3 regions of the Geodermatophilus sp. URMC 60 genome follow, and region 1 is predicted to be linked to each of the others. Evidence: riboswitches for the same ligand, from Rfam matches in the RefSeq annotation. Region 1 holds a riboswitch; each other region holds the start of a gene.
The links. A riboswitch is a leader RNA that binds a small molecule or an ion and turns the genes downstream of it on or off. The one in region 1 is predicted to bind cyclic di-AMP.

Region 1 (10,088 bases):
GGTGGGGGCCAGCACGTCGGCGAGGGACGCCGGGGTCGCGCCCAGGACGTCGGCCGCGTTGGCCGAGGCCACCACGACGGCGAGGTCGGGCTCGGTCACGGCCAGCAGCGCGCCGTGCGGCTGGATCGCACCGGGGACGGCGATCGGCTCGTCCGCGCAGCGCTGCAGGGCGTCCTCGTCGACCCCCGAGACGTCAGTGGGAGGCGTGCTCGCGGTCAGCGTCATCGCCGGCCGACCCTACGGACCGACCTCGTTCCCCGTCAGGCTGGGCGACTCGACGATGGGCACGATCGCCCGCAGCTCGAGCAGGTCCACCACCAGCCGCACCGGCCGGTTGGCGCGGGGGCAGACGACCTCGAGCGCGACGCGCTCGCGGGCGGCGCGGCGGGCGATGCGCGCCAGCTCCCGGGCTCCGGAGCTGTCGAGGAAGGTCGTCTCGGTCAGGTCGACCACCAGGGACTGCGGCTGCTGGGACAACTGTGACTCCGCGGCCTCCACGAGGCGCGGGGCGGTCGCCAGGTCCAGCTCTCCGCGTACTGTCAGCGCCGGCCGCCCGAGGACCGTGGTCCGTTCGACGTCGAACTGCACCGATCGATCCTCCCATTCGAGAACGCGCAACCTGAGCAGCCTAGATGCCTGCAGGCGGGAGAGGGGGACCCGGCGTGGACATCGCCTTCACCGTCCACCTCCCGGTGGACACCGGCAGCGTCCCGTTCATCCGCGGGCTGTGCCGGCAGGCCCTGGAGCACCTGGACGTCGAGCACACGGTGATCGACGAGATCGCGCTGGCGCTCACCGAGGCCTGCGCCAACGTCGTCCAGCACGCCGGGGACCACGCCGAGTACGAGGTCGCGGTGGCCATCGACGACCGGCTGTGCCGGATCAGCGTGGTCGACAGCGGCGAGGGCTTCGACCCCGCCGAGCTGCCCGCGCGGGACGAGCGCTCGCCGCTGGAGGACGGCCGCGGCCTGCTGCTCATGCAGGCGCTGGTCGACCGGCTGGACTTCCGGCACGAGCCCGACGGGCGGCACCGGGTCACGCTGCAGAAGCGCCTGGCGCCGCACCCGACGCTGCGCCTGGTCGACCCCGTCTGAGCATGGCGGCAACGGGAGACGTCCTGCAGGACCGCTACGAGCTCCGGTCGCTCATCGCGACCGGGGGCATGGGCGAGGTCTGGCGCGGGCAGGACCGGGTGCTCGGCCGCGAGGTCGCGGTCAAGGTGCTCAAGAGCCAGTTCACCGGCGACCCGGTCTTCCTGACCCGGTTCCGCACCGAGGCGCGCCTGTCGGCCGGGCTCACCCACCCGAACATCGCCGTCCTGCACGACTACGGCGAGGTCGAGCCGGCCTTCCCCGGCGGTGACCGGCTGGTCTACCTGGTCATGGAGCTGGTGGACGGTGAGCCGCTGTCGGCGGTGCTGGCGCGCGAGGGGCCGCTGACGCCGGAGCGCACGCTGGACCTGCTGGGCCAGGTCGCCGCCGGGCTGGCCGCCGCGCACGCGGCCGGGGTCGTGCACCGTGACGTGAAGCCGGCCAACCTGCTGGTCCGTCCCGACGGCACCGTGAAGATGACCGACTTCGGCATCGCCTGGTCGGCCGCGAACGCCACCGTCACCCGCACCGGCCACGTCGTCGGGACGGCGCAGTACCTCGCGCCCGAGCTGGTGCAGGGGCGGAAGGCCACTCCCGCCGTCGACGTCTACGCCTGGGGCACGGTCGCCTACGAGTGCCTCACCGGGCGCCGTCCCTTCGACGGGCCCGACTCGGTCGAGGTCGCGATGCGGCGGCTCACGGAGACGCCCGCGCCGCTGCCGGCCGGCGTCCCTGCGCCGGTGCGCGAGCTGGTCGAGCGCACCCTCGTGACCGACCCGGCCGCGCGCATCCCCGACGGCGCCGCGCTGGTCCCCGCCGTCGCCGACGCCGCCGCGGGCCGTGCGCCGGAGCCGGCCGACGAGCGGACCGCGACCCGCGTGCTGCCCGTCGTCCCCGCGCAGCAGCCGGCCACCGCGACGCTGCCGGTCGGCCCGGCCGCGGCCGCCGCCGTGCTCCCGGTGCCGCCCACGCCCGACGACGAGGACGACGGCCGCGGCCGGGTGCGCCGGCTGGTGGTGCCGGTGCTGGTCGGGCTGGTGGCCACGGCGCTCGTCGTCACCGGCCTGGTGCTCGGGAGCCGCGACGTCCCCACCGCCGCGCCGGCCGCGGCCGCCCCCACCACCTCCGCCCCGGCGACGTCCGTGCCGCCGGCGTCCGTCGCGCCGCGGTCCACGGTCCCCTACGTCCGGGTGGACTCCGCCGACCACGTCGGGCAGCAGGTGACCGCGGTGAGGGCCTGGCTGACCGGCCTGGACCTGACGGTCACCCTGGTCGCGGTGGAGCGGGACGACGTCCCCGACGGGCAGGTCCTCGCGCTGGAGCCGACCGGCGAGCTCCCGGTCGGGACGACGGTGACGGTGGCCCACGCCGTCGCCCCGACGCCTCCGCCGACGACCGCCGCGCCGTCCCCCACGCCGACCGCCGAGGCGACGGCCGGCAAGGAGCGCGGCCGGGACCGCGAGCGCGGGCGGGACCGCGACAAGGACGACGACGACGAGAAGGACGACGACTGAGCTCCTCGCGAGGGTAACCGGGGCGGACGGCGGGGCAGGACTGCTCCACCGTCGCGCCACCGACCGGAGCGAGAGGGACATGGAGAAGATCAGCGACCGCCTCCTGAACTGGGCGTCGATCCTGGAGCCGACCACCCGCGTGCAGGCGGAGCGCACCGCCTCGATGCCGTTCGTCCACCCGCACGTGGCGCTGATGCCCGACGCGCACCTCGGGCTCGGTGCGACCGTCGGGTCGGTGATCCCGACCGACCGCGCCATCATCCCGGCGGCGGTCGGCGTGGACATCGGCTGCGGGATGATGGCCGTGCGCACCCAGTTCACCGGGGACGACGTCCGCGGCCGCAACCTGGCCACGCTGCACGAGCAGGTCTCGCGGGCGATCCCGCTGTCGGCCGGCCGCTACAACAAGAAGCTGCGCGAGACGGCGGCGGCACGGGTCGCGGAGCTGCGCGACCTGCCGGGTGTGGCGCAGGCCGACGGCGTCGCGCACAACTGGCCGCTGCAGCTGGGCTCGCTCGGCTCGGGCAACCACTTCATCGAGGTCTGCCTGGACGAGCACGACCGGGTGTGGCTGTTCCTCCACTCGGGCTCGCGCGGGGTCGGCAACCGGCTGGCGTCCAAGCACATCCGGGTGGCGCAGGACCGGTGCAGCGGCATGGACCTGCCCGACCGCGACCTGGCGTACCTGGAGGAGGGGACGGCGGAGTTCGACGCCTACATCGAGGCGCTGCACTGGGCGCAGCGGTTCGCCGCGCTCAACCGCGAGGAGATGATGGACCGCCTCGCCGAGCAGGTGTCGCAGTTCTTGAGTGGGCGTGGCCGGACCGAGGAGGTGCACCGCGCGCAGGTGGTGCAGTGCCACCACAACTACACCGAGCGGGAGACGCACTACGGCACCGAGGTGTGGCTCTCGCGCAAGGGCGCCATCTCCGCGCGGACCGGCCAGTGGGGTCTCATCCCGGGCTCGATGGGCGCGGCGTCCTACGTCGTCGTCGGCAGGGGTGACGTCGCGTCGCTGACCTCGGCACCGCACGGAGCCGGGCGCAACCACTCGCGGGGTGCCGCACGGCGGATGTTCACCCGCGCCGACCTCGACCGGCGGATGAAGGGCATCGCCTGGGGCCGCTCGGACGCGTTCCTCGACGAGCACCCCGACGCGTACAAGCCCATCGACCAGGTGATGGCCGACGCTGCCGACCTGGTGGAGGTGCGGCACACGTTGCGCCAGGTGGTCAACGTCAAGGGTGACTGACCGGCCCCTGCCAGGCACGTGCAGGGCGCGATGTCGGGTGTACTTGACGTGGTGTCCAGTAGACCCGACACTCTTCGCCATGGGGCGGACCTCGGCGAAGGGGCGGCGCAACGCGGTGCGCGCGGCCCGGACGGCGTCGGGGCTCACCCAGGCCGAACTCGCGAGCGCCGTCGGGGTGACGCGGCAGACCGTGGTGGCGGTGGAGGCCGGGGACTACGCGCCGTCGGTCTACCTCGCGCTGGCGATCGCCGCCCGCCTCGACCGCACCGTCGAGCAGCTGTTCGGCGAGCAGCCCGAGGCCGACCGGCCAGGGCGAGGGTCCGAGGTGGAGGTGGGTCGGTGAGCGGGGACGACGACGTGCAGCCCGGTGCACGGGACGGCTGGTTCATGCGTGCGGCCGGTGTGGTCGGCGACCTGGACCACCCGTTCTACGAGGAGGAGCGCCAGCGCGACGTCTGGAACGAGGCCTGCGCCGTCGGGCTCCAGGCGGCGCTGTGGCTGGGGCTGGCCCTGGCGACGGCGATGGTGTGGCTGGGCGGTGCGACGGGCCTGCCCTACGCCCTGGCGGTCTTCGCCGTCGTCGTCGGCGTCACCTCCTGGGTGACCGTCCTCTACGCGCAGCAGCTCGGTGTCCGCGTGGAGGACCCGGCCGGGCTGCTGAGGCTCCGGCTGGTGCCCTACCTGGTGCTCCTCGCCCTGTTCCTCGCGGGCGTGTTCCGGGTCGCACCGGCCGGCGGGTTCCTCGGCGGCATGGCCCAGGGTGCCGCGTTCGGCGGCGGGGCCGTGACGCTGTGGCTGCTCGTGAGCGGCCTGCGCGCCCGGCGCCGCGCGCGGAGCGACGGGGCCTGACCGCCGGCACGCCCTCGGCCGGGGCCGGCGAGCGGGCGGCGGACGTCCCGGTCGGGGCCGGGCGGGCCCCCGACCAGCAGGACGGCGTGTCGACACGATCCGGTGGTAGACGATCCCATCGCGCACCAGCCGAGACGGGCTGGTCCTGTTAACGTCGGGGACCGGGTCGAAGAGCTGGCCCGGACGCGCCGTCCGTGGGACGCCGTCCGGCGGTGATCCCGCCGACCCGGCGCTCCGCAAGGGGGATCACCATGCCCGCACGTGCCATCTCGCAGCGGCCGCTCGAGCGTCCGCTGCTGCTGTCGATCGACCTCCGGAACGGCTGCGTCACCGCCGCCGGCGAGCTCGACCGCCTCGTCGCCCACCGGCTCGGGGATGCACTGCACGCGCTCGGCGTCACCGGCCACCGCACCTGGACCATCGACGCCGCGGGCCTCACCTTCTGCGACGCCGCGGGTCTGCGGGCGCTCGCCGCGGGCGCCGCGCTGGCCGAGGACCGCGGCTGCGTGCTGCGGCTGGTCGCCCCCTCGCCGTTCACCGTCCGGCTGCTGCGGCTGACCGGCATGGCCGACCTGCTGGACCGCCCGGCCGCCCGGCCGCCGCTCGGCGTGGCCCAGGCGCGAGGCGGACGGCGCGCTCCGGTCGTGGGCAGGCCGACGATGCCGCGCACCAGCTGACCGGGCCGCGCACCAGCTGACCGGGCGGGCGGCAGTGGTGGCGGGTCAGCCGCTGTTCCGGCCGCCGAGCGGGTGGTCGGTGTCCGGGACCCCGCTGGCGGCCTCACCGGGGTTGGTCGACATCTCGCCGTCCCGCGCCGCGCGCGGCTCCTCCTGCTGGGACGGGGGACCGACCTCGCCCGCCTCCGGCCGCTCGCCGGGCAGGACGTCGTCGTCGGGTCGCTCGTTGGCGCCGCCGTACGGGCGGCCGGTCATGTTGCCCTCGGTCATCGCAGACCTCCTCGTCCCGGGCCCGGAGGGGTACCCGGGCCCGGCACGGGTCACGCGGGAGCGATGACCCGCACCGGCTCGCCGCGGAGCCAGGCAGCGACGTCCTCGACCGCGTCGCCGTAGAAGACGCGGTAGGTGTCGCGGGTGACGTAGCCCAGGTGCGGGGTGAGCACGGTGCGCGGGGCGCGGCGCAGGGGCGAGTCGGCGGGCAGCGGCTCGCGGTCGTGGACGTCGAGACCGGCGCCGGCGAGGCGGCCCTCGGACAGGGCCTCGATCAGGGCGGCCTCGTCGACGATCGGGCCGCGCGAGGTGTTGACGAGGATCGCGCCGGGCTTCACGCGGGCGAGCTCGTCGCGGCCCACCAGCCCGCGGGTGCGGTCGGAGAGGACCAGGTGGACCGTGAGGACGTCGGCGGTGGCGAACAGCTCGTCGCGGTCGACGCGGCGCACGCCGGCCTCCGCGGCGCGCTCCTCGGTGAGGTTCTGGCTCCACGCGACGACGTCCATGCCGAAGGCCTGGCCGATGCGGGCGACGCGGGTGCCCAGCCGGCCGAGGCCGAGAACGCCGAGGCGGGCGCCGGCGAGGTCGGTGCCGACGGTGCGCTGCCAGCCGCCGGCCCGCACCCCGGCGTCCTCCTCGGGGACGTGGCGGGCCACGGCCAGGACCAGCGCCCAGGTCAGCTCGACGGTGCCGGTCGGGTGGGCGCCGGTGCCGCAGACGGGGATGCCGCGCTCGGCGGCCGCAGCGACGTCGATGGCGGTGTTGCGCGCGCCGGTGGTGACCAGCAGCCGGAGCCGCGGGAGCCGCTCGAGCAGGGTGCGCGGGAACGGGGTGCGCTCACGCATGGCGACGACGACGTCGAACCCGGCCAGCCGCTCGGCGACAGCCTCCTCGTCGTCGAGGTGGTCGGCGAAGCTGACGACGTCGGCATCCTCGGGGAGGCGCGACCAGTCGGCGAACTCGGCGGCGACGGACTGGAAGTCGTCGAGGACGGCGATGCGCAGCACGGTCCCCGAGCATGACGGCGACCCCCGCCCGGTGCGAGCGGGGGTCGCCGTGCGATCAGGGGCGGGTGCTCAGCGCACGGGGCCGCGGCCGTAGCCCCGGCCGCCGCCCTGCTTCTTGTTCTGCTCGCCCATCTTGGCGATGAACTCCTTGATCTTCGCCTGGTTCTGCGGCTTGCGGGCCTCCTGGATGACCTTCGCCGCGAGCCCCGAGGCCAGGACCTTCCTCAACATGCCGGCCATGGTGTTCCTCCTTGGGTCGGTTGCCTCTCGTCGTGCCCGTGGAACGGCCGGTCCAACCACGACCCTGTCAGAGCTCTCTGCATGGGACCCCACACGGTGCGCACAGGCGCTCCGCGATCAAGGAAACTTTTCGATAACGCTCTGAGCAGCGCGTTTCCCCTGCACTTCCAGGCGCCGCCAGTGGCGTTCGTGGTGCTCAGCCCGGCGAGTCGCGCTCCGTGCCGGCCACCGTCCCGGACCCCCGTCCTCGCTTTGAGCAGGGCCCTAGGGCCCACCTAGCCTCGGTCGCCGTCCGGAGGGCCCGCGTCGCTGACCTTGTGACACCCGCCGGACGCCGCCGAACCGTGCACCGGTCGATGACCGGTGCGCAGGCCGGGGACCCACCGCAGCACTGGGGTGAAGCGCGACTCGTCGCGCCGGGCGACTCCCCCGTCCGAACCCGTCAGCTAACCCGGTAGGCGGTCGTGGAGAACAGGAGAACCGTCGTCGATGACGACTGCCCGCACGACCTTCGCTCGCCGCTCGTTCCGCGGCGTCGCCGTCGCCGCCATCGCCGGCGCCGGGATCGCTCTCTCCCCCCTCCCGGCCTCGGCTCACACCGCCGTCGCCGCTCCGGTCTCGGCCGCCGCGGTCAGCAGCGCCGCCCAGACCGCCGTCAACACCGCGCTGGCCCAGGTGGGTGACCGGTACGTGTACGGCGCCACCGGTCCGAACTCCTTCGACTGCTCGGGGCTGACCACCTTCTCCTACAAGGCGGCCGGCGTCTCCCTGCCGCGCACGTCCAGGGCGCAGTCGACGTTCGGCACCCCGGTGTCGAAGGCCAACCTCCAGCCGGGTGACCTGGTGTTCTTCTACAGCCCGGTCTCGCACGTGGCGATGTACATCGGCAACGGCAAGATCGTGCACGCGCTGAACGCCAGCAAGCCGGTCCAGGTCATGAACCTCGACTCCATGCCGAGCTACGCGGGCGCCCGCCGGGTCGCCTGACCTGCGCTGAGCGGCGAGATCACCGATCCCGCACGGCCACGACGCTGTGGGCGTGCGGGATCGGCGGTCCCGACCGGGCGGTCAGCCGCAGGGGTGCGGCGGCTGGTCGGCCGGCTGGAGCGAGAACACCGACGCGGCGTCCTGCGGCCAGGTGCGCAGGAAGAGCAGGCCGTACCGCTCGTTGAGCAGGGCGTCGGGGCCCGAGGTCTCGACGAGGTCGAGCAGTCGACCGGACTCGTGGTTGCGGAACCGCCGGAGCTCCGCCCCGCAGGCGAGGGTCAGCACGTCCCCGACCGCGCCCATGACGACGACGGCGGTCCAGGTGTCCTCGGGGCTGCTGTCGCAGAGCAGCACGCGGGTGGGCTGGACGGCGTGGCCGGCGGCACGGCTGGTGCAGAGGGTCGTCCGGCCGCTGTGCGGGGCGGTCGGCCCGAGCTCGCGATCGGTCACGGCGTACTCCTGTCCTGCGGCGCCTCCGGCCGTCCGGGCCGGCTGGGGACAGTGCAGCACCGCGGGGTCCCGGTGCGCTCGCCGCAGACGCCGTCGTCCCCCGGTCGCGCGGGTGATGGCCGATCCCGGTGACGCACGGTCAGCTCCTCCTGCGCGCCGCCCGGCACGTGTGCAGGATCGGGGCACCGGCGGGTACGGCGCCGACGTGGACGGACGCACGCTGCTGCTGGGTGACTGGACGCCGATCGTGCGGGACGGCATCGACGTCCTTCGGCTGGCGATCTTCATCGGAGCCGCGGTGTACGCGGCCGACGGCCGATGGGGATCGGCGGCCCTGCTCACCGTCCTGGGGGCCGTCACGCTCGTCGCACGGCTGGTGAACCTGCCGCGGCTCTACGACCTGGCGCTGACCCTGGGCATGGCGCTGCAGGGGTTCGGCGAGACGCTGGGCCTGTACGACCAGTTCGTCCGCTTCGACGACCTGGTGCACTTCACCCTGCCGATGCTCACGGCCCCGGTCGTCTACATCGCGCTGGCCCGGCTGGACGTCGTCCCGGACCCGCGCGACGAGACGCACCTGCAGCACTACGTGGGCATCGGCGTGGTCACCGCGGCGCTCGGCATCGCCATCGGGGCGTTGTGGGAGCTGTTCGAGTGGCGTTCCGACGCGTGGTTCGGAACCCAGCTCTCGGAGGACAACGACGACACCAACGGTGACCTGTTCCGCGACACCCTCGGGTCGCTCGTCGGCGCCGGCTTGCTGGTCGTGTGGGCCCGCTTCGGCTGGGGCTCGGTGCGGCGCATCCCCGGCGTGAACACGCACGAGGAGGTCAGCGCCTGACCGCGGGACGTCCGGCGCCGCAGGATGCTCGGGTGACCCCGCGCATGCACCGCTCGCACCGCGCCGCCGGCGCGCTGGTCGGCTCGGCCGTCGGCGACGCGCTCGGCGCGCCGTTCGAGTTCGGCCCGCCCGGGCAGTTCTCCGCCCGCTTCCCCACCCCGGCCCGCGGCGCGCACACCGAGATGTGCGGCGGCGGAGCGCTCGGCCGGGAGCCCGGCGAGTTCACCGACGACACCCAGATGGCGCTGCTCGTCGCGACATCGCTGGTCGAGCGCCGCGGCCTGGACGAGGCCGACCTGTTCGACCGCTTCCTGCGCTGGGCCGAGGCCGATCCGCCGGACATCGGCGTGCAGACCCGCGCCGTCCTCGGCTCCGGTCTGCCGTGGGACAGCGCCGCGGCAGAGCACTTCCGCCGCACCGGGCGGTCGGCCGGCAACGGCTCGCTGATGCGGGCGACGCCGGCCGCCGTCCGGTTCGCGCGCGAGGGCCGCGAGGCCACCACGGACGCCGCCCGGCGCATCTCGGCGCTGACCCACGGCGACCCGGCCGCGGGCGAGGGCTGCGCGGTCTTCCACGAGCTGGTGCGGGTGGCCCTCGACGGGGAGGACCCGCTGGCCGCCGTCCCCACGGCGCTCGAGGCGGTGGCCGACGAGCACCGCGCGCGGTACGCGGAGGTGCTCGCGCCGGACTGGACGCCGGAGCCCGGCACGCCGAACGGGGCGGTGTGGCCGACGCTCGGCCAGGCGGTGTGGGCGCTGCGGCACGGGACGTCGTTCGCCGAGGTGCTGCGCCTGGTCGTCGACCTGGGCGGGGACACCGACACGGTGGCCGCGGTCGCCGGCGGGCTGGCCGGGGCCGTGTACGGGATGGGCGGCATCCCGATGCGCTGGTCGTCGGTCGTCCACGGGCG
Region 2 (10,088 bases), 1.1 Mb from region 1:
CACCAGGAGCGCATCGCCCGCGAGCGCGTCGGCGGCCAGCAGGCCGGCTGGGGCGCCTGAAGGAGGACCCCGTCCCCCCACCCCGCGCAGGCCCGGGGCGGTGCCCTGGACGGGGCCGACAACCGGGACCTCCCCTGCGGGAGGTCCCTTCCCGGAAGCACCGGAAGGACACCCTCTCGTGACGAACCCCGTGGTCCGCGAGCTGATCCAGCGCAGCAACCGGCTGGGCGCCGATCCGCGCAACACCAACTACGCCGGCGGGAACACCTCCGCCAAGGGCACCGAGACCGACCCGGTGACCGGGCAGCCGGTCGAGCTCCTCTGGGTCAAGGGCTCCGGTGGCGACCTGGGCACCCTGACCGAGCCCGGCCTCGCCGTCCTGCGGCTGGACCGGCTGCGCTCGCTGGTCGACGTCTACCCGGGGGTCGACCGCGAGGACGAGATGGTCGCCGCCTTCGACTTCTGCCTGTTCGGCAGGGGCGGGGCGGCGCCGTCCATCGACACCGCCATGCACGGGCTGGTCGAGGCCGCGCACGTCGACCACCTGCACCCCGACTCGGGCATCGCACTGGCCACCGCCGCCGACGGCGAGGCGCTGACCCGCGAGTGCTTCGGCGACCGCGTCGTCTGGGTGCCGTGGCGCCGTCCCGGCTTCCAGCTGGGCCTCGACATCGCCGAGATCAGGGCGAAGAACCCGCAGGCCATCGGCTGCATCCTCGGCGGGCACGGCATCACCGCCTGGGGCGCCACCAGCGACGAGGCCGAGGCCAACTCGCTGGACATCATCCGCACCGCCGAGCAGTTCCTCGCCGAGCGCGGCACGGCCGAGCCCTTCGGCGCCGTCGTCCCCGGTCTCGAGCCCCTGCCGCCGGCCCAGCGGCGGCACCGGGCCGCCGCCCTCGCCCCGGTGATCCGTGGACTGGCCTCGACCGACAAGCCGCAGGTCGGGCACTTCACCGACTCCGACGTCGTCCTGGAGTTCCTGTCCCGGGCCGAGCACCCCCGGCTGGCGGCGCTGGGCACCTCCTGCCCCGACCACTTCCTGCGGACCAAGGTCCGCCCCCTGGTCGTCGACCTGCCGGCGACCGCGCCGGTGGAGGAGGTCGTCGAGCGGCTGAGGACCCTGCACGAGGAGTACCGGGCGGAGTACGCCGCCTACTACTCCCGGCACGCCACCCCTGACAGCCCCCCGATGCGCGGCGCCGACCCGGCGATCGTGCTCGTGCCCGGCGTCGGCATGTTCAGCTTCGGGGCGAACAAGCAGACGGCACGGGTGGCCGGCGAGTTCTACGTCAACGCCATCAACGTGATGCGCGGGGCCGAGGCTGTGTCGACCTACGCGCCCATCGACGAGGTCGAAAAGTTCCGCATCGAGTACTGGGCGCTGGAGGAGGCCAAGCTCCAGCGGATGCCCAGGCCCAGGCCGCTGGCCACGCGCGTCGCGCTGGTCACCGGCGCGGCGTCGGGCATCGGGAAGGCGATCGCGCACCGGCTGGCGGCCGAGGGGGCCTGCGTGGTCGTCGCCGACCTGGACCTGCAGAAGGCGACCGACGCCGCGGCCGAGATCGGCAACGCCGACGTCGCGGTGGGCGTGGCGGCAGACGTGAGCGACGCCGAGGCCGTGGCCGAGGCGTTCCGGTCGGCGGTGCTGGCTTTCGGCGGGGTGGACCTGGTGGTCAACAACGCCGGCCTGTCGATCTCCAAGCCGCTGCTGGAGACCACCGAGGACGACTGGGACCTGCAGCACGACGTGATGGCCAAGGGCAGCTTCCTGGTGTCGCGCGAGGCCGCCCGCATCATGATCGAGCAGGGGATGGGCGGCGACATCGTGTACATCTCCAGCAAGAACTCGGTGTTCGCCGGCCCGAGCAACATCGCGTACTCCGCGACCAAGGCAGACCAGGCGCACCAGGTGCGCCTGCTGGCCGCCGAGCTCGGCCCGCACCAGATCCGGGTCAACGGCATCAACCCCGACGGCGTCGTCCGCGGGTCGGGCATCTTCGCCGGCGGCTGGGGTGCGAAGCGCGCCGCGGTCTACGGGGTCCCGGAGGAGGAGCTGGGCCAGTTCTACGCCCAGCGCACCCTGCTCAAGCGCGAGGTGCTGCCCGAGCACGTCGCCGACGCCGTCTTCGCGCTGACCGGTGGCGAGCTCACCCGGACGACGGGGCTGCACGTCCCCGTCGACTCCGGCGTGGCGGCGGCGTTCCTGCGATGACCGCGAGGACGACGGCCCAGCGGGCATGGCGGCGAGCGCCGGCGAGCGAGGAGCGGAACGGGGTCGGAGCCCGGTCGTGGGCACGGAGCTGACCCTGGCGGCCGTCGACCTGGGCGCCTCGAGCGGCCGGGTGATGGCCGCGCGGATCGGCCCGGACCGGCTCCACCTCACCGAGGTGCACCGGTTCCCCAACCGGCCGGTGCGGGTCGGCGGCACGCTGCACTGGGACGTCCTGGGCCTGTACGCCGGCGTCCTCGACGGGCTGCGCGCCGCCGGCCGGGAGGCCGGACCGGTCCAGGGGATCGGGATCGACAGCTGGGCGGTCGACGTCGGCCTGCTCGACGCCGACGGCGCGCTGCTGGGCAACCCGGTGCACTACCGGGACTCCCGGCACGCGACCGCGGTGCCGGCGGTCCACGCCGTCGTCCCGCCCGAGGAGCTCTACCGCGTCAGCGGCCTGCAGCACCTGCCGTTCAACACGGTGTTCCAGCTGGTCGCGGCGCGGGGGACGGCGCAGTTCGCCGCGGCCCGGACGGCGCTGCTGGTCCCCGACCTGCTGGCGTACTGGCTCGCCGGAGCGGTCGGGGCCGAGGTCACCAACGCCTCCACCACCGGGCTGCTCGACGCGACCACCCGGGAGTGGTCGTGGGAACTGGCCGACCGGCTCGGGCTCGACCGCGACCTGTTCCCCTCGCTGCGGCAGCCGGGGGAGCGGCTGGGGGAGCTGACCGGCGCCGTCCTGGCCGAGACGGGCCTGGCCGGACCGGTGCCGGTGGTCGCGGTCGGCTCGCACGACACGGCGTCGGCGGTGGTCGGCGTCCCGGCGGCGACCGAGCGGTTCGCCTACGTCTCCTGCGGCACCTGGTCGCTGGTCGGCGTCGAGCTGGAGAAGCCGGTGCTCACCGAGGCCAGCCGGGTCGCCGGGTTCACCAACGAGCTCGGCGTCGACGGCACGGTGCGCTACCTGCGCAACGTCATGGGCCTGTGGCTGCTGCAGGAGTCGCAGCGCACCTGGGCGGCGCACGGGCTGCCGGCCGACCTGCCCGATCTGCTGGCCGCGGCCGCGCAGGTGCCTTCCTTCACCGCGCTCGTCGACCCCGACGACCCGCGCTTCCTGCCGCCCGGCGACATGCCGGCGCGGATCGCCGCGGCCTGCGTCGAGGGCGGGCAGACCCCGCCGCAGAGCCAGGCGGAGACGGTGCGCTGCATCCTCGACAGCCTGGCCCTGGCCTACCGGCGCACGGTGCGGCGGGCGGTGGAGCTCTCCGGCCGGGACGTCGAGGTCGTGCACCTCGTCGGCGGGGGAGCGCGCAACACCCTGCTGTGCCAGCTCACCGCCGACGCCTGCGGGCTGCCGGTCCTGGCCGGCCCGGTCGAGGCCGCCGCCCTGGGCAACGTCCTGGTGCAGGCCCGCGGGCTGGGAGTGCTGTCGGGCGGGTTGCCCGAGCTGCGGGCGCTGCTGCGGAACACCCAGGACGCCCGGCTGTACCTGCCGACGCCCGGCTCGGGCGCCACGTGGGACGTCGCGGAGGAGCGTGTCGGTCCCGGGAGGTGACCCGCCGGGGCGGGAGGCGAGCGGCCGGCGTCCCGGGAGGAGCAGCGGTGGCGCGGCCATCGCCGGTTTCTCCGCGTTCCGTTTGCTGTGACGCACATCACAACCTACGGTCGGGTCGCTCGCATTCGCGGGACGGTCTGGCAGCACGCCGAATCCTGCCGCTGGCCCGACCGACCTCGACACACCCGAGGCAGGAACGGGAGATCGCAGACCTCCGGGCCGCGTCAGCGGCCCTCGGGGTGAAGCCGTGACCGCCACGGCCGGGCAGTCCTCCCGCCCGAACCCGACAGCTCATCCCGCAGGCGCGCCCGGAGGATCTCATGAACGAGCACGTCCTCGGCATGCGCCGGCTCGTCCGACCGGTGCGACCCGTCCGTCTGAGCATCGTGGGGGTCCTGGCGCTCATCGCCCTCGCGATACCGGCTCCGGCGATGGCGGCCCCCGACGCCTCGGCCGGCGCAGCACCTGCAGATCTGTGCGCGACGGTCGCCTCGCGGGCCGGCTTCAGCGGTGACCGGCTCGTCACCGCGATCGCGGTGGGCATGGGGGAGTCGTCCTGTCGTCCGGACGCGCAGAACGCCAACGGCCCGACGAAGGGCTGTCCGAGCGGCTCGGTGGACCGTGGTCTCTGGCAGATCAACAGCTGCTGGCACCCCTCGGTCTCCCGGTCCTGTGCCTACGACGCCCAGTGCAACGCCAACGCCGCCTATCGGATCTCCGCCAAGGGCACCAACTTCAAGCCGTGGGTGGCCTACACCAACGGCTCGTACCGGAACCACCTCGCCGCGGCCCGGGCCGCGGTCGGCCGGCTCAGTTGACCCAGGTCACCGGAGGGGGCACGTCACCGTGCCCCTGATCCGGAACCCGTGGTGGGGGTACGCCGGCCGGATCGGCGTGCTCCCACCACGGCGGACCCATCTGGCCCACCCTGCCGGCGCGGTGGGCCGAGCCCGACTCCCGGAGGGTCTCCCCAGCCCCGGTCGCAGGCCTCTCCCTGCCGGAGTCGGCGCAGGTGCACCGGGACGCGGCCGAGGGCGAGCGGCGGTCGCAGGATGAGCGGGGATCGCGCACCGGCGCGCCCGGACCTGAGACCGGGTCCGCAGCGCCGGATCATGCCCGTCATCGCGGCGTTGCTGCTGGTGGTGCTCGCTCCGCCGGCTCAGGCGGCGTCGGCACCGCAGCAGTGTGCAGCCGGCCACGTCCGGCTCACCTTCGACGACGGGCCCCACGGAACCGCCACACCCGACATCCTGGACACGCTGGCGGACCGGGGAGCGGAGGCGACGTTCTTCGTCACCGGGGAGATGACCGCGGCCCGACCCGACATCGTGCGTCGTGCAAGCACGGAGGGACACCGGATCGGGAACCACTCGTGGAGCCACCCGGAGCTCACCACGCTGGACCGGGCGCAGGTGGCGTCCCAGCTCCGGCGCACCAACGAGGTCATCGAGCAGGCCACGGGTCGGCTCCCCAGCGAGTGGCGCCCGCCGTACGGGGCCACGAACCCCGTCGTGGAGGCAGCGGCCCGGGACGTCGGGCTGGACTCGGTGGTGCTGTGGACCGTAGACCCCCGCGACTGGGCGGATCCACCGGCGACGACGATCCGGGACCGGGTGCTGCAGGGCGTGCGGCCGGGGGGCATCGTGCTCCTGCACGACGGCACCGGGCACAACACCCCCGCAGCCCTCCCCATGATCCTGGACGGGCTGGCCGCGAGGGGCTACTGCACGCAGTGACGTCCGGGCGAACCGGGTCCCGGAGTCGGCCTCCTGCGGGAGGCGCGGTGCGGGGTCGCCGGAGCAACGGTCCTCGCGGTGGGCGCCTCGGCCCTGGCCACGGGCGCCGCAGACCGCTCGAGGGCGTCGACGGGCCGCGGCGTCGCCAGCAGCGCGGCACCGCGCTCCCCGGCGGCACCGGTCACGGTGCCGATCGGTGGACCTCCGCGTACGACAGGTCGTGAGGGACGCGCTTACCGTGGCGGCGCCGGAGTCGGCGCCGGTGACGTCGACCAGCCGGTCGTCGACGTGCCCGCCGTCCACGATCGCGTGGCCGTCACGCCCGGTGCGGGTCCGCCCCGTCTCGGGCGTCGTTCCAGCACACCGGCCGGCTCCCGCAGCGGCGCGGGATGGACGCCCGTCGGAAGATCACTCGTTCGGGTGTGAAAACCGGGGTCTCGCCGGGCATGACGTCGTCGTCGTCCGCTCGTGCCGGGCGACTGGCTCGGGCACCGCCACGACGTCGGCGTCCGACCGTCGGATCCAGCGCGGCCCCACCGGGCCGCACCCACTGCCTCCGGGCCGCGACCGCGGACCCGGGGACCGACCGTGTCACCCGAGGAGAGATCGTGATCTGGAACATCATCGTCCTGCTGGTCATCGGGCTCGTGGCCGGGCTGATCGCCCGTGCCGTCATCCCCGGCAAGCAGAACCTGAGCATCCTCGCCACCATCGTGCTGGGCGTCATCGGCTCGTTCGTCGGCAACCTCCTCGGCGGACTGATCAGTGGCCGGGGCTTCGAGCTGGGGACGGCCGGATGGATCGGCTCCATCATCGGGGCCGTCATCGTGCTCGGCGTCTACGTCGCCGTCACCGGTCGCCGCGGCGCCCGATCCCTCTGACGCGCTGACGCACTCGCTCGCCGAGCGAGCGCTCCCGCCTGGGTCCGGTGGTGCCCGGGACCGACCGAGCGGAGGACGCTCGGTCGGTCCCGGGCACCAGCGCGCCGGGACGACGGTCCCCAGGACCGGCCGGTGGCCGGTCGGGCCGACCACCGGCGGGAGCGCGCCGCTCGACGGGCGGGCCGACCTGCCGCCCACCGCGACGAGTTGCCCGTCGGTGTCGCGGTGCCGTCCTCGCCCCAGGCCGCGGCGCTGACACCGAGCGCGCCGGCGACCGGCCTGGCGGAGGTGCGACGTCCGGCGGGCGGTGTCGTGCCCGTACCGGCCCGACTCGTCCCCGCGTTCCCCGTCCTCGACGGGGCGCGGACCGTGGCGACGGTCGTGTCACCCGTGGTCGTGCGGGGCGCCAGCGTCCGCCGTCCGCGCGCGGTGGCCCGGCTCCCGCTGCCTGAGGGGCTGCAGGTCCAGGCCCGCCAGGGTCTGCGGGTCGGCGAGCAGGTCGATCGCGGTCACGACGCCGTCCTCGACGGTGAAGGCGAAGACCACCTGCGGCGTCCCCCTCAGCGACCACACCGCGCCCGGTACGCCGTCGACGAGCACGAGCCGCGCGGCCCGCGCCCGGCCGGAGAGGAACCGGGCGACCGCCGTCGCCCCCGACACCTGCGCGTCGGCGCCCATCCGGGCGGCGACGTCGTCGGACCGCAGCACCGCCTCGGGGTGGAGGAGCTGGAGCAGGGCGGAGAAGTCGCCGTTGCGCGACGCGTCGAGGAAGGCCGCGACCACCTCCCGGCGCCGCTCGGTGGCGTCGGGCAGCTCGGCCGCGCGCACGCGGCGCCGGGCCCGGCTGGCCAGCTGCCGGGCGGCGGCGGGGGAGCGGTCGACGATCGGCGCGATCTCGTCGAAGGGCACGTCGAACAGGTCGTGCAGCACGAAGGCCAGCCGCTCGGCGGGCGCGAGCCGGTCGAGGACGACGAGCAGGGCCAGCCCGACGGAGTCGGCGAGCACCGCCTCCTCGGCGGGATCGGCGACGGCGTGCAGGCGGGCCGGCGGCGCGTCGTCGAGGGGGTCCTCGCGCCGGCTGGCCCGGGCGCGCAGCTGGTTGAGCGCCACCCGGGCCACGACGGTCGTCAGCCAGCCGCCGAGGTTGTCCACGTCGGCGGTCCCGGTCCGGCTGACCCGCAGCCAGGCCTCCTGGACGGCGTCCTCGGCCTCCGCGCGCGAGCCGAGCAGGCGGTGGGCCACGGCGGTCAGCCGGTCGCGGTGCCCCTCGAACTGCGCGGCGAGGACGTCGTTCCCGCTCACGTCGTCACATCCCCCGGTCGGCGGGTGTCACAGAGATGGCAGACCCGAACCCGAGCCCCCGAGGAGCAGATCATGACGACCGGCATCCGCACCGTCATCTACCCCGTGACCGACATGACCCGCGCCAAGGCGCTGTTCACGGCCCTGCTCGGTGCCGAGCCGGTGGTGGACGCGCCGTACTACGCCCAGTTCGACGCCGACGGCCAGGCGATCGGCCTGGACCCGCACGGCCACCGGCACGGGCAGTCCGGCCCGGTCGCCTACTGGCACGTGGACGACGTCGCCGGGAGCCTCGCCGCCCTGGTGGGCGCCGGCGCCGAGACGGTGCAGGACCCCACCGACGTCGGCGGCGGCCTGCTCGTGGCCCTGGCCAGGGACGGCGACGGCAACCTGATCGGCCTGCGCCAGGCCGGCTGATCGGCTCACCACGCGGACGAGGACGCCACCGGCCCGGCCCGGTGACGTCCTCGTCGCCGTTCGCGTCCGGAGTCGCCGTGACGAGTCCGTCCGGGGATGCGGCCGGATCCGTCTTCCGCCAGGTGGAAGCGCGGTACCCCTGGGCGGTGACCTCCGTCACGCTTCCCTGCGTCCGTCGCCGATCGTCGGCGAGGCCCCACCTACCAGGGAGCGACCCATGGCAGCAGGGAGTTCCGACAGCGAGACCGCCCGAGAGGAGCAGCTGCTCGACGCCGGGCGTGACGACCACCCGGTCGTGCCCTACCGGGCGCTGTGGGCGGTGCTGTTGCTGGGCTGGGTGGTCAGCTACGCGGACCGGACGGTCACCGGCCCGGTCATCGCGTGGATGATCCAGAACGAGTCGGGGTTCATCGGGGACGCGGCCAACCCGGCGACGGTGGGTGGCCTGGTCGGCTCGATGTTCTTCCTGGGCTACATGCTCACCCAGTACCCGGGCGGGCGGCTCGGCGACCGGTTCGGTCACCGCGAGATGATCATCGTCTCGCTGCTGGCAGCCGGCGTCCTGACCGTCGTCTCCGGTCTGGTGGCCGGGCTCGTGGCGTTCGTCGCGGCCCGCGTGCTGACCGGCCTGGGCGAGGGCGTGTTCTACTCCAACGACCGCACCCTGATCATCGCCCACACCCCGGCGGCGCAGCGGACGCTCGGTCTGGGCATCGTGATCACCGGCCTGTCCATCGGCCTGACCGTCGGGATCATCGCCACGCCGCTGCTGATCGCCTGGGGCGAGTCGCTCGGGATGGGCGACGGTGCCTGGCGACTGCCGTTCTTCGTGTTCGCCGCGTTCACGTTCGTGGTCGCGGCGGTGGCGTTCGTCTTCTTCCGGTCGAAGCTCGGTGGGGCGCTGCGGCTGGGGCCGCCGTTCCTGCGGCTGCTGCTGTTCTCCACGCCGACCTTCCTGGTCATCGTCGGCCTCTTCCTGATGGCCGAGACGTTCCAGTGGCCGGAGTGGCTGACCGCGACCATCGCGTCGGTCATCGCGCTCGTGTACATCGCGATCATCGTGCGCAGCGTCAAGCAGTCCGGTCGCGGTGCGGCCCTGCTCAACCGGAACATGTGGCTGATCTACATCGCCTACATCGCGATCCTGTGGAACCTGTGGTTCTTCAGCTTCTGGTCGGTGCAGATCGTCCGGGAGGCAGCGGAGAGCAGTCTGCTGGCCGCCGCGCTGACCGCCGCCTTCAACGCCGGTGCCGGGATCCTCGGCTTCCCCGTCGGCGGCTGGCTCGCCGACCGCGCCGTCCGCAGCGGCCGTGGCCGCAAGCCACTCGCCCTGGTCTGCACCGCCGTCTACTCGGTGCTCGTGCTCGCCTTCGGCTGGAGCATCTCCGGCGGGGAGGGTGACCAGCTGCCCTCGCTGGCCCTCCTCGGGCTGCTGCTGTTCAGCTCCGGGGTGTTCTTCAACGCGCTGCAGCCGATCGTGCAGGGCATGACCGGCGACCTGGTGCCTGCCAGCGAGCGCGGCTCGGCCTTCGGCATGCTCAACCTCGTCTCGGAGATCGGCGCCGTGCTCAGCCCGGTGGTCAGCGGCATCCTCCGCGACGCGACCGGCAGCTGGGCTCCGGGGGTCTACCTCGCCGCCGGGATCATGATCGTCTCCTTCTTCCTCTACGCGATGGTCCGAGAGGCACCGGCCCACCACGAGGACCCCATCCCCGCCTGAACGTCTCCCCGACCCGTCCGAGACCTCCGAAGGGACCCCGACATGACCGGTTCGACCTCGCCCGCCTCCATCGGCCGCCCGACCGGGCACGCCGCGTTCCGCTCGTTCCCGCTCAACGCCTGGTACGCGGCGGCGTGGGACCACGAGGTGGGGCGCAACCTGCTGCCCAAGACGATCGCCAACCGGCCGGTCGTCCTCTACCGGACCACCGGCGGTCGTCCGGTCGCGCTGGCCGACGCCTGCTGGCACCGGCTGGCGCCCC
Region 3 (10,088 bases), 1.7 Mb from region 1:
CGCGGCGTCGTCGTCCTCCGGGGCCGCCGACGTGCTCGAGGCGCTGGGTGTGGCGATCGACCTGCCGGCGCCGGCGGTGGCGCGCTGCGTCGAGGAGGCCGGCATCGGGTTCTTCTTCGCACCGGTGTTCCACCCGGGCATGCGGCACGCTGCCGTGCCTCGGCGGGAGATGGGCATTGCGACGGTCTTCAACTTCCTCGGGCCGCTCACCAACCCCGCGCGCCCGACCGCGGCCGCCATCGGGGTCGCCGACCAGCGCATGGCGCCCGTCGTCGCCGAGGTGCTCGCCGCCCGTGGCGTGCGGGCGCTGGTCTTCCGGGGGGACGACGGCCTCGACGAGCTGACCACGGCGACGACGTCCTCGGTGTGGGTGGTGCGCGGCGGCGAGGTGGAGCCCGACCGGGTCGACCCCTCGGCACTGGGCATCGCGGAGCCGCCGGCCGGCGCGCTGCGCGGCGGCGACCCGGCGTTCAACGCCGACGTGTTCCGGCGGGTGCTGGCCGGCGAGACCGGCCCGGTGCGTGACGCGGTGCTGCTCAACGCCGCTGCCGCGCTGGCGGCTTTCGCGGAGCGGCCCGCGCGGCTGCACGACGCGCTGGCGGCGGGGCTGGAGCAGGCGGCGGCCGCGGTCGACGACGGGCGGGCCGAGGCCCGGCTGGCGCGCTGGGTGGAGACCAGTCGGGCCCTGCGCGGCTGAGGGAGGACCCCTGCCTCCCACCGCTCGCAGGCCCGCGGCGGGACCCTGCTGGGGGCCTGCGGGGTCCTATTCGAGCCCGATCGAGAACGCGGCCTCGAGGTCGTGCCGCGAGTAGGCGCGGAACGCGATGTGGGTCTCGGTCTCGAGCACGCCGGGCACCTTGTTGATGCGCCCGGCGATCACCTCGGCCACCTGCTCGAACTCGCGGACCCGGACGATCGCGATGAGGTCGACCTCGCCGGCGGTGGAGTAGACCTCGCTGACCCCGTCGAGTTCGGCGACGGCCTCGGCCACCTCGGGGATCGCATCGGTGGCCGCGTCGATCATGACGATGGCGGTGATCACGCCGGGGATGCTAGCCGGGCCGCCGGGGCGGCGGCGGCCCCGCGGGAGACCCGCTCGGGGCGGGCGCGGGTGCCCAGCGAGCGGCCGTCGGCGAACGGGTCGCGCCCGGCGCGGCCGGCCTCCACCCGGTCGAGGAAGTCGGTGTAGCCGCCGGTGCCGGGCACGGGGCAGGCGAGCGTGCCGTCGACCTGCACCAGCCGGGTGCCGGGCTTCTCCATCCAGCGGAGGACCAGTTCGGTCTCGTCGACCGAGGCGGCCAGCTCGCCGTCGGGGCCCACCGGCGTCTCCGCCGTCGCCAGGAGACCCTCGAGGGTGGCCCGCACCGAGCTGCCGCGGGCCGCGCACCCGGCGGCCACCAGCCGGCCCCGGCGGACGACGGACAGCTGCCAGCCGCCCTCGCCGTCCGGGCGGGCCAGCACCAGCTCCGCCACCGCGGCGAGGGACTCCAGCCGCTGCCGCCGCCGCACCGCGCGCACGAGGGTGGCGGCGCGGTCGCGGAGGACCGCGGCGTCCTCGTAGCGCTCCTCGGCCGCCAGCCGCTCGACCCGCGCCAGCAGAGGGTGCAGCAGGGCGTGCGGATCGGCGGCCACCGCGGTCCGCAGGACGGCGGCGACCTCTCCGTACTCCTCGATCGACTGGGCGCCGGTGCACGGTGCGCCGCAGCGGCCCATGCCGGCGAGCGCGCAGGCGGTGCCGAGCACCCGCACGGACAGCCGGCCGGTGCACTGGCGCAGTGGCAGCGACTCGTGGACGGCGGCCACGGCGGCGTCGGCCGCGCGCCGGTCGGGGAAGGGGCCGAGGAAGACCCCGGCGCCCGGACGGACGCGGCGGACGACCGACAGCCGCGGGAAGGGCTCATCGGTCAGCCGCACCCACAGCGCCCGCTCGGGGAAGCGTGAGCGCCTGTTGTAGCGCGGTTTGTGCTCGGCGATCAGCCGCAGCTCGCGGACGGCCGCCTCGAGGTCGTGCGCGCACGGGATCGCCTCCACGCGCTGGGCGAGCGCCACCATCTCGGTCATCCGGCTGCGCTGCTCGCCGGCGGTGAAGTAGCTGCGCACCCGGCTGCGCAGGTCGGTCGACGTCCCGACGTAGAGCGGCTCGTCGCGGGGACCGCGGAAGAGGTAGACGCCGGGGCCGTGCGGCACGTCGTCGGCCAGGTGCCGCTTGCGCAGCCGCTCGGGGTCGACCTGCCGGGTGAGGCCGGTCAGCTCCTCGAGGCTGGTGATGCCCAGCGGGCCCAGCCGCTCGAACAGCCCGTGCAGGACGTCGACGGTGGCGCGGGCGTCGGCCAGCGCCCGGTGGCAGGGCTCGGTGCTGGTGCGGAAGTAGGGCGCGAGGGTGGCCAGCTTGCAGTTGGGCACCTCGTCGCGGCTGAGCAGCCGCCGCGCGAGGACGGCGGTGTCGACCGAGGCCGCCGGGGGCCACGGGATGCCGTTCTCCGCGCAGGCCGCCCTGAGGAAGCCCAGGTCGAAGGGCGCGTTGTGGGCGACCAGCACCGCGCCGCGCGCGAACTCGAGGAAGTGCGGCAGCACGGCGCCGATGCGCGGCGCCGCGGCGACCATCGTCGAGGTGATCCCGGTGAGCACGCTGATGTACGGCGGGATCTCGCAGCCGGGGTCGACGAGGGTCTGGAACTCGCCGAGCACCTCCCCGCCGCGCACCTTGACCGCCCCGATCTCGGTGATCGCGCAGTCCTTCGGCGACCCGCCGGTGGTCTCCAGGTCGACCACCACGAAGGTGACCTCCGCCAGCGGGGTGCCCAGCTCGTCGATGGTGGCCTGCTCGTAGCGCGGCAGCCCGGCGGCGGCGCGGGCCGCCGTCCCGGCGAGGCGAGCGGGGGAGAGCGGCACCGGCCGAGCGGGGGAAGGGCGCACGGGGCGGACGGTAGGTCGGGGCGCTGACAGTCCCGGGGACGCGCGCCGGGGAACGGGCTCGCCTCGCCCGTCCGGGGGGAGCGGTGCGCCGTCCCCTGGCGCGCCTCCGCGGCCCTCGACGACCATCTCGTCGAGGACCCCCGCGGTCCCGACTCGCAGAGGTGGTCCGTGCACTCGCTCTCCCGGTGGCGTCGCCACACCCGCGCAGTGGCGTCCCTGTCCCTGGGCGTCGTCGCGCTCGCCGCCGTGCTGTCCTCGGCGCCCCCCGCGGCGGCCGACCAGACGGGCCGGGCCGGCGCGACCGCGAGCCTCCTGGACAGCCCCGAACTCGACGAGCTGCAGCGGCGCGCCGCCGAGGTGCAGGCCGTCCTGCAGGAGCGGCAGTCCCGGGTCGTCGCGGCTCGGGAGGCCCTCGCCGCCGCCGAAGCGGCCGCAGTGCAGGCGGAGGCCGACATCGTCGCGGCGGACGCCGAGCTCGCCCGGGCCCGGGCCGACGTGGCCCGGCACGCCTCGGCGGTGTACCGGGACGCGGGCGAGGTCACGCCGCTGTCCGTGCTGCTGTCCGGTGGTGGCCCCGGGGACGTCGTCGCCGCGGGGGGCCTGCTCGACGCCGCGGAGCGGCACGCCGCCGCGGTGGTCACCGCCGCGGAGCGTCGACGCCAGGAGGCCGCGACCCGGCGGGCGGAGGCGGAGAGGACACGGGAGACCGCCCGTGTGCGAGCAGCGCAGCTCACCACCGAGACCGCCGAGCTGGAGGCGGCCGCGGCCGCGGCGAGCCGGGACCTGGACGTCGCCGTCGCCGCCGTCGACCGGCAGCTGGGCCGGCAGCGGGAGGAGCAGCGGGCGGCCGGTCGGCAGGCGGCGGCCGACTGGCACGGGTACCTCGACGAGCTGGCGGCGGTCGGCGTCGCCCCGCCGCCGGCCGCGGCGCTGCGGGACCCGACGGCGGGACTGCCCGACGGGCTGGCGCCGGTGCCGGCGTCCGGCGGTGGAGCCCAGGCCGGGGCGGCCCAGCTGCCCGGCGCGTCGGATCCGCTGGTCGTCCTGCCGGCCGAGGCGGTCGCCGCGGTCAGTGCCGCGGTGGACGCTCTGGAGCTGCCCTACGCCCCCGGGGCGGGGGGGCCGGACGCGTGGGCCTGCGGCTCGCTGGTGCACGCCGTCTACGCCTCGGTGGGGATCGACCTCCCGGACGACCAGGCGGCACTCTTCGCAGTGACCACGCCGGTCGACCCGGCCGACGTCCTCCCGGGAGACCTGGTCTTCCTCGGTGCCGGCCGCTCCGGCCTGGGCAACGTGGGCATCGCTCTCGACCGGCGGACCGTGCTGGCGGCCGACGCCCGCGCCGGCGCCGTGGTGGTCGGCCGTCCGGCGGCCGACCGGGTGCTGGGTGTCGGGCGGCCCGGCCTCGGGACACGCGCGCCCGTCCCCGCGGCCGGGCCGGCCGGTGGGGCGCTGCCGGTCGAGTGCGGTGACGTGCGGTACCCGCCCGAGACGTCCGGAGGGCGGGCGTGGGGCGGCTTCCCGAACGGGCTGATACCGCCCAGCGCGATGTGCCCGCTGGAGGTCGCCGGCCACGTGCTGCGCTGCGACGCGGCGGCGGCCTACTCGGCGATGAGCAGCGCCTTCTCCGGCGCCTTCGGGAGGCCGCTGTGCCTCACCGACTCCTACCGGAGCTACGCCGCCCAGGTGCAGCTGTACGGCGAGAAGCCGGACCTGGCCGCGGTGCCGGGCACCAGCAACCACGGCTGGGGCCTGGCGGTCGACCTGTGCGGTGGCGTCGAGCGGTTCGGGACGGCGGAGTACGCCTGGATGCTCGCCAACGCCGGCCGCTTCGGCTTCCTCCACCCGCGCTGGGCCGACCCCGGCAACGGCCGCGAGGAACCCTGGCACTGGGAGTACGCCGGCGCCTGAGCCGGAACTGTCGGTGCCCGCTCCTAGCGTCCTGCCCAGATCGACCGGGGCCACGGACGGCTCCCGCGACGAGGGTCGGCCAGCAGAGGAGTGGACCGTGTACATCGACTGCGACACCTGCACCGCCCGCGGTACCGGCTGTGGCAACTGCGTCGTCACCGTGCTGCTGGGGGCGCCACCGGGCTGGCAGGGCGTCGACCCGACGGTCGTGCCGATGGCCGGGCGGCGGGACGACCGGCTGTCCGCGGAGGACGTCGTCGTGTTGCCTCCGGGGGTCGTCGTGGAGTTCGACGAGGTCGAGCGGCGCGCCGTCCAGGTGCTGGCCGACGCCGGTCTGGTGCCGCCGCTGCGCCACCAGCACTCGGTCCGGCCGACCCCGGCACGACGGGCCGCGCCGCACCGGCGGGGCGGCGGGCAGGGGTCGCAGCGGCGCACCGGGTGAGCTGGGTGCTCCAGCAGTACATGGGGGCCCGGCGTCCGACCGGCGGCGTGTCGCCCACCAGGAGGAACACCGATCCCACAGTTCCCGGCACCCCCGTTCGTCACTTCTTCAACGACCCCCGTACGGTGAGCCGGTCCGGCCGGGTGGTCGTCACCTGCAGACAGGTGACCTCGGCCGGTCACCGCCGAATCGCCCGACGCGCCGCACCGGCGCCGAGGGGGAACCGGGGACCCACCGCAGCACTGGGGTGAGTTCTCCCGCGCGCCGGTCCGCCGGGGCGCGGAGATAGGGCGCCTTCTTCCCAGCCCGAACCCGTCAGCTAACTCGGTAGGCGGTCGCTGAGGAAGAACGGAGAGCCGCCGCCGTGGCGACCCCCCGCCCTGCCCTGGGGCATGCCGTCGACCAGTTCCACCCCGACCTCCCGGTGGCGTTCCGCCGCCCCGCCTCGTCCCGCGGCATCGCCCGGGGGGTGGTCCTGGGAGCCACCGCCACCCTCGCCCTGACGCTCCTGCCGGGCACCGCCGCCGCCGACCCGGAGGACGCGACCACCGCCGCGCAGGCCGCGCAGCTGGTCGCGCAGGCCGGTCACGAGCTCGAGACCGTGACCGAGCAGGTCAACGAGGCGCGCGAGACGCTGGCGCAGCAGCAGGCCGCCGTGCGGAGCGCCGAGCAGGCGGCCGCCGAGGCCCAGTCGCAGCTCGAGGCGCTCGACGGGCGGATCCGCCAGGTCGCCCGCACCGCCTTCACCTCGGGCGACGGCATGCCGGAGCTGGACCTGCTCATGACCAGCGGGTCGGCCGAGGACTTCGTCTCCCGGCTGGCCACCCTCGACGCCATCGCCGGCCACACCGACGACGTGCTCGGCGAGGTCGCCGACTCGGCCGCCGCGGCCGAGCTGACCCGCGCCGACGCCGACGCCGCGCAGACCGCCGCCCAGCGCACGCTGGACGACGTCACCGCCCGCCAGGTCCGGCTGGAGGCGGACATCGCCGACTACCAGGCGCAGTACGACGCGCTGTCGGCGCCGCAGCAGCAGGAGGTCGTGGCCGCGCGCGCCGGGCGGGCGGTCCCGGCCGCGCCGGCCGCCGCGGTCAGCGGTGCCGCGCAGAGCGCCGTCGACACCGCCCTGGCGCAGGTCGGGGACGCCTACGTGTGGGGCGCCGGCGGGCCCGACGCCTTCGACTGCTCGGGGCTGACCCAGTACGCCTACGCCGCGGCCGGCATCAGCCTGCCGCACTCGTCGCGGATGCAGGCGACGCTGGGCAGGGCGGTCTCCCGGGCCGAGCTGCAGCCGGGCGACCTGATCTTCTACTACAGCCCGGTCAGCCACGTGTCGATGTACATCGGCAACGGCCAGATGGTGCACGCCTCGACCTCCGGCCAGCCGGTGAAGGTCGTGAGCGTCGACTCGATGGGCGGCATCACCGCTGTGCGCCGCATCGCCTGAGGGCCATCGCCTGAAGGCGGTGACGTGGTCGGCCTACCGGCCGACACCGCGGCCAGGTGCCGTCCCCGACGGGCATCGAGCCCGTCCCGGGCCTCGTCGAGGAGGCCTCCGGCCCCGCTCCTCGACCCGACCGCCGACGTGCCGGGGGCCGTCCTCAGCAGCCGCTGAGCACTGCCCGTGGCCAGGTGCCGTCCCCGGCCCCCGCGGAGCCGGACCATAGGATCGGCGTGTGAGCGGGGCGGGCGGGATGAGCGCCCGCCGGGCCGCGCTGGTGGTCGCGGCCGTGCTCGGCGCCGCGCTCGTCGTCGTCCTCGTGACGGTGCCTCCGTGGACCCTGCTGCCCGAGCCGGCCGGCGGCCGGACCCCGGTCGACCCGTCGTCGGTCCTGCCGCCGGACCTCCTGGCCCGGGCCGAGGCCTTCGCCGGCGCGCTGCGCCCGGCCTCGCTGATCTCGCTGCTGCTGGGCCTGGCCGTCTCCGCCGTGCTGGGGCTGACCCCGCTCGGGGCGCGGCTGGTGCAGACCGTGGCGCGACCGTTCGGCAGCGGACGGGTCGCCCAGGTGCTGCTGGGCACGGCAGCCGTGGTGGTCGTCGGCCGGCTGGCCACGCTGCCGGTGGCGGCGTACGCGGAGGTGGTCCGCCACCGGTACGGCATCTCGACCCGGAGCTGGGGGCTGTGGCTGCGCGACGTCGCGGTCTCGACCGCCATCAGCGCCGTGCTCACCGCCCTGGCACTGATGTCCTTCCTGTGGCTGGTCCGGCGGGCGCCGCGCACCTGGTGGGCGTGGGCCGCGGCCGTCGCGGCCGGCTTCGTCGTCGCCGGGTCGTTCCTCTACCCGGTGGTGATCGAGCCGGCGTTCAACCGCTTCGAGCCCCTGGCCGCCGGTGAGCTGCGCACCGAGCTGCTCCACCTGGCCGAGGAGAACGGCACGCCGGTGCAGGACGTGCTGGTCTCCGACGCCTCCCGGCGGACGACGGCGCTGAACGCCTACGTCTCCGGCTTCGGCTCGACCCGCCGCATCGTCCTCTACGACACGACCCTCGAGCGGCTGCCGCACGAGGGCATCGAGTCGATCGTCGCGCACGAACTCGGCCACGTCGTCCACCGGGACGTGCTCACCGGCACCCTGGTCGGGGCGCTGGGTGCCGGGGCCGCCGTCGCGCTGTCGGGCTGGCTGCTGTCCTGGACACCCCTGCTGCGCCGCGCGGGCGCCCGGTCGCCCGCGGACCCGGCCGTCGTCCCTCTCGTGCTGCTCCTGCTGTCGGTGGGCGGGCTGCTGAGCACCCCGGTGCAGAACCTGGTGTCCCGGCAGGTCGAGGCGCGGGCCGACCTGCGTGCGCTCGACCTCACGGGGGACGCCGGCGCGTTCATCGCGATGCAGCGGGAGCTGGCGGCCACCAACCTCAGCGACCCGGACCCGCCCGCGGCCTGGCAGTGGTTCTTCGGCTCGCACCCGACCGGCGCGCAGCGGATCTCCTTCGCCGAGGACTGGCAGCTGCTGGAGGACGCCGGGTGAGGACGCTGGTCGTCACCAACGACTTCCCGCCGCGCCAGGGCGGCATCCAGACCTTCGTCGCCGCGCTGCTGGCCCGCCGTCCGCCGGAATCGCTGGTGGTGCTCGCCTCCCGGTCGCCCGGCTGGGAGGCGTACGACGCCGCGCTGCCCTACGACGTGGTCCGCCACCCGACCGGCATGCTGCTGCCCACGCCCGGGGTGGCCCGCGCTGCGGCCGGGCTGGCCCGTCGGCACGGGTGCGACACCGCCTTCTTCGGCGCCGCGGCCCCGCTGGGTCTGCTCGCACCGGCGCTTCGGGACGCCGGGGTGCGGCACCTGGTCGGCGCCACGCACGGCCACGAGACCGGCTGGGTGGCGCTGCCCGGCGCGCGGCAGCTGATGCGGCGGATCGCTGCCGGGCTCGACGTGCTGACCTACATCAGCGACTACACCCGCGACCGGCTGGCACCGGCGCTGGGCCGCGCCACCCGGATGGCGCAGCTCTCGCCCGGCGTGGACGTCGACCGCTTCAGCCCGGACGCCGACGGTGCGGCCGTGCGGGCGCGGTACGGGCTGGGTGGCGCGCCCGTCGTCGCCTGTGTCTCACGGCTGGTCCCCCGCAAGGGCCAGGACGTGCTGGTCGCGGCCTGGCCGCGGGTGCTGGCACGGCACCCCGACGCGCGGCTGCTGCTGGTCGGCGGCGGGCCGCTGGAGGACCACCTGCGCCGGGACGTGGCCGCGCGCGGACTGGAGCGCTCCGTCGTCCTCACCGGGCCGGTGCGGCCGGAGCGGCTGCCCGGGCACTACGCCGCCGGCGACGTGTTCGCCATGCCCTGCCGCACCCGCCGCGGCGGGCTGGACGTGGAGGGGCTGGGCATGGTCTACCTCGAGGCGGCCGCGTGCGGCCGGCCGGTGGTGGCCGGTACCTCCGGGGGCGCACCGGAGACCGTGCAGGAGGGCGTCACCGGGCACGTGGTGGGTGACCCGCGGTCCGCCGACGCGGTGGCCGCCGTCCTCGCCGACCTGCTGGACGACCCGCAGCGCGCTCGCCGGATGGGCGCGGCCGGACGGGCGTGGGTCGAGCAGCGCTGGTCCTGGACGACGATCGCCGCCACCTTCGAGGGCCTGCTGCAGCACTGAGCCCCGCCCCGCACGCGGCGGGACGGGGCTCGGTGCGGCCGGCTGACGGCCCGCTCCTAGCGGCCCTGCTGCAGGGCCCCGCCCCGGGCCTTCGAGGGCTCGGGGGTAGCAGGGTCCTTCCGGTAGAGGCCCTCGACCTCGGCGTCGAACTCCTTGAGCACCAGGGAGCGCTTGAGCTTCAGGCTCGGCGTGAGCATCCCGTTGTCCTCGGTGAAGTCGGTGCCGAGGACGCGGAACCTCTTGATCGCCTCGGCCTGGGACACCGCCTTGTTGGCGTCCTCGACGGCAGCGTCGAGCTCGGCGAGCACGTCGGGGTCCTCGGTGAGCTGGGCGGCGGTGAGGCCGTCGTCCTTGCCCTTCGCCGCCAGCCACTGCGGCAGCGCCTCCTCGTCGAGGGTGATCAGCGCGGCGATGAAGGGCCGCCGGTCGCCGACGACGATGCACTGGCTGACCAGGCGGTGGGCGCGCAGCCGGTCCTCGAGGACGGCGGGGGCCACGTTCTTGCCGCCCGCGGTGACCAGGATCTCCTTCTTGCGCCCGGTGATCGTCACGAAGCCGTCGGCGTCGATCTCGCCGAGGTCGCCGGTGTGGAACCAGCCGTCGGCGTCGATCGCCTCTTCGGTGGCCTCGTCGTTCCTCCAGTAGCCGCGCATCACGATGCCGCCGCGGACGAGGATCTCGCCGTCGTCGGCGATGGCGAACCCGACGCCGGGCAGGGGCCGGCCGACGGTGCCGATC

Region 2: it holds a riboswitch for cyclic di-AMP, as region 1 does, so the genes downstream of both, ACWIX3_RS16310 (hypothetical protein) here and ACWIX3_RS21545 (C40 family peptidase) in region 1, are expected to answer to the same signal.
Region 3: it holds a riboswitch for cyclic di-AMP, as region 1 does, so the genes downstream of both, ACWIX3_RS13675 (C40 family peptidase) here and ACWIX3_RS21545 (C40 family peptidase) in region 1, are expected to answer to the same signal.

Annotation. Positions count from the first base shown of each region.
Region 1 covers NZ_CP199958.1:4,559,382-4,569,469, forward strand. The annotation lists gene ACWIX3_RS21490 (SpoIIE family protein phosphatase) at 1-225, opposite strand, end outside; gene ACWIX3_RS21495 (STAS domain-containing protein) at 238-588, opposite strand; gene ACWIX3_RS21500 (ATP-binding protein) at 663-1,094, shown strand; gene ACWIX3_RS21505 (serine/threonine protein kinase) at 1,097-2,605, shown strand; gene ACWIX3_RS21510 (RtcB family protein) at 2,685-3,857, shown strand; gene ACWIX3_RS21515 (helix-turn-helix transcriptional regulator) at 3,937-4,200, shown strand; gene ACWIX3_RS21520 (hypothetical protein) at 4,197-4,706, shown strand; gene ACWIX3_RS21525 (STAS domain-containing protein) at 4,958-5,383, shown strand; gene ACWIX3_RS21530 (hypothetical protein) at 5,429-5,653, opposite strand; gene ACWIX3_RS21535 (D-2-hydroxyacid dehydrogenase family protein) at 5,704-6,660, opposite strand; gene ACWIX3_RS21540 (hypothetical protein) at 6,730-6,900, opposite strand; cyclic di-AMP (ydaO/yuaA leader) riboswitch at 7,226-7,377, shown strand; gene ACWIX3_RS21545 (C40 family peptidase) at 7,390-7,887, shown strand; gene ACWIX3_RS21550 (hypothetical protein) at 7,969-8,337, opposite strand; gene ACWIX3_RS21555 (hypothetical protein) at 8,543-9,178, shown strand; gene ACWIX3_RS21560 (ADP-ribosylglycohydrolase family protein) at 9,211-10,088, shown strand, end outside.
Region 2 covers NZ_CP199958.1:3,435,047-3,445,134, forward strand. The annotation lists gene rhaI (L-rhamnose isomerase) at 1-60, shown strand, start outside; gene ACWIX3_RS16300 (bifunctional aldolase/short-chain dehydrogenase) at 179-2,215, shown strand; gene ACWIX3_RS16305 (rhamnulokinase) at 2,292-3,770, shown strand; cyclic di-AMP (ydaO/yuaA leader) riboswitch at 3,907-4,089, shown strand; gene ACWIX3_RS16310 (hypothetical protein) at 4,091-4,588, shown strand; gene ACWIX3_RS16315 (polysaccharide deacetylase family protein) at 4,883-5,506, shown strand; gene ACWIX3_RS16320 (GlsB/YeaQ/YmgE family stress response membrane protein) at 6,115-6,387, shown strand; gene ACWIX3_RS16325 (sigma-70 family RNA polymerase sigma factor) at 6,772-7,689, opposite strand; gene ACWIX3_RS16330 (VOC family protein) at 7,762-8,106, shown strand; gene ACWIX3_RS16335 (MFS transporter) at 8,324-9,826, shown strand; gene ACWIX3_RS16340 (aromatic ring-hydroxylating dioxygenase subunit alpha) at 9,869-10,088, shown strand, end outside.
Region 3 covers NZ_CP199958.1:2,861,350-2,871,437, forward strand. The annotation lists gene trpD (anthranilate phosphoribosyltransferase) at 1-697, shown strand, start outside; gene ACWIX3_RS13655 (Lrp/AsnC family transcriptional regulator) at 764-1,042, opposite strand; gene ACWIX3_RS13660 (DEDD exonuclease domain-containing protein) at 1,039-2,916, opposite strand; gene ACWIX3_RS13665 (D-alanyl-D-alanine carboxypeptidase family protein) at 3,124-4,827, shown strand; gene ACWIX3_RS13670 (hypothetical protein) at 4,925-5,269, shown strand; cyclic di-AMP (ydaO/yuaA leader) riboswitch at 5,470-5,618, shown strand; gene ACWIX3_RS13675 (C40 family peptidase) at 5,634-6,716, shown strand; gene ACWIX3_RS13680 (M48 family metallopeptidase) at 6,946-8,232, shown strand; gene ACWIX3_RS13685 (glycosyltransferase family 4 protein) at 8,229-9,350, shown strand; gene ACWIX3_RS13690 (AMP-dependent synthetase/ligase) at 9,407-10,088, opposite strand, start outside.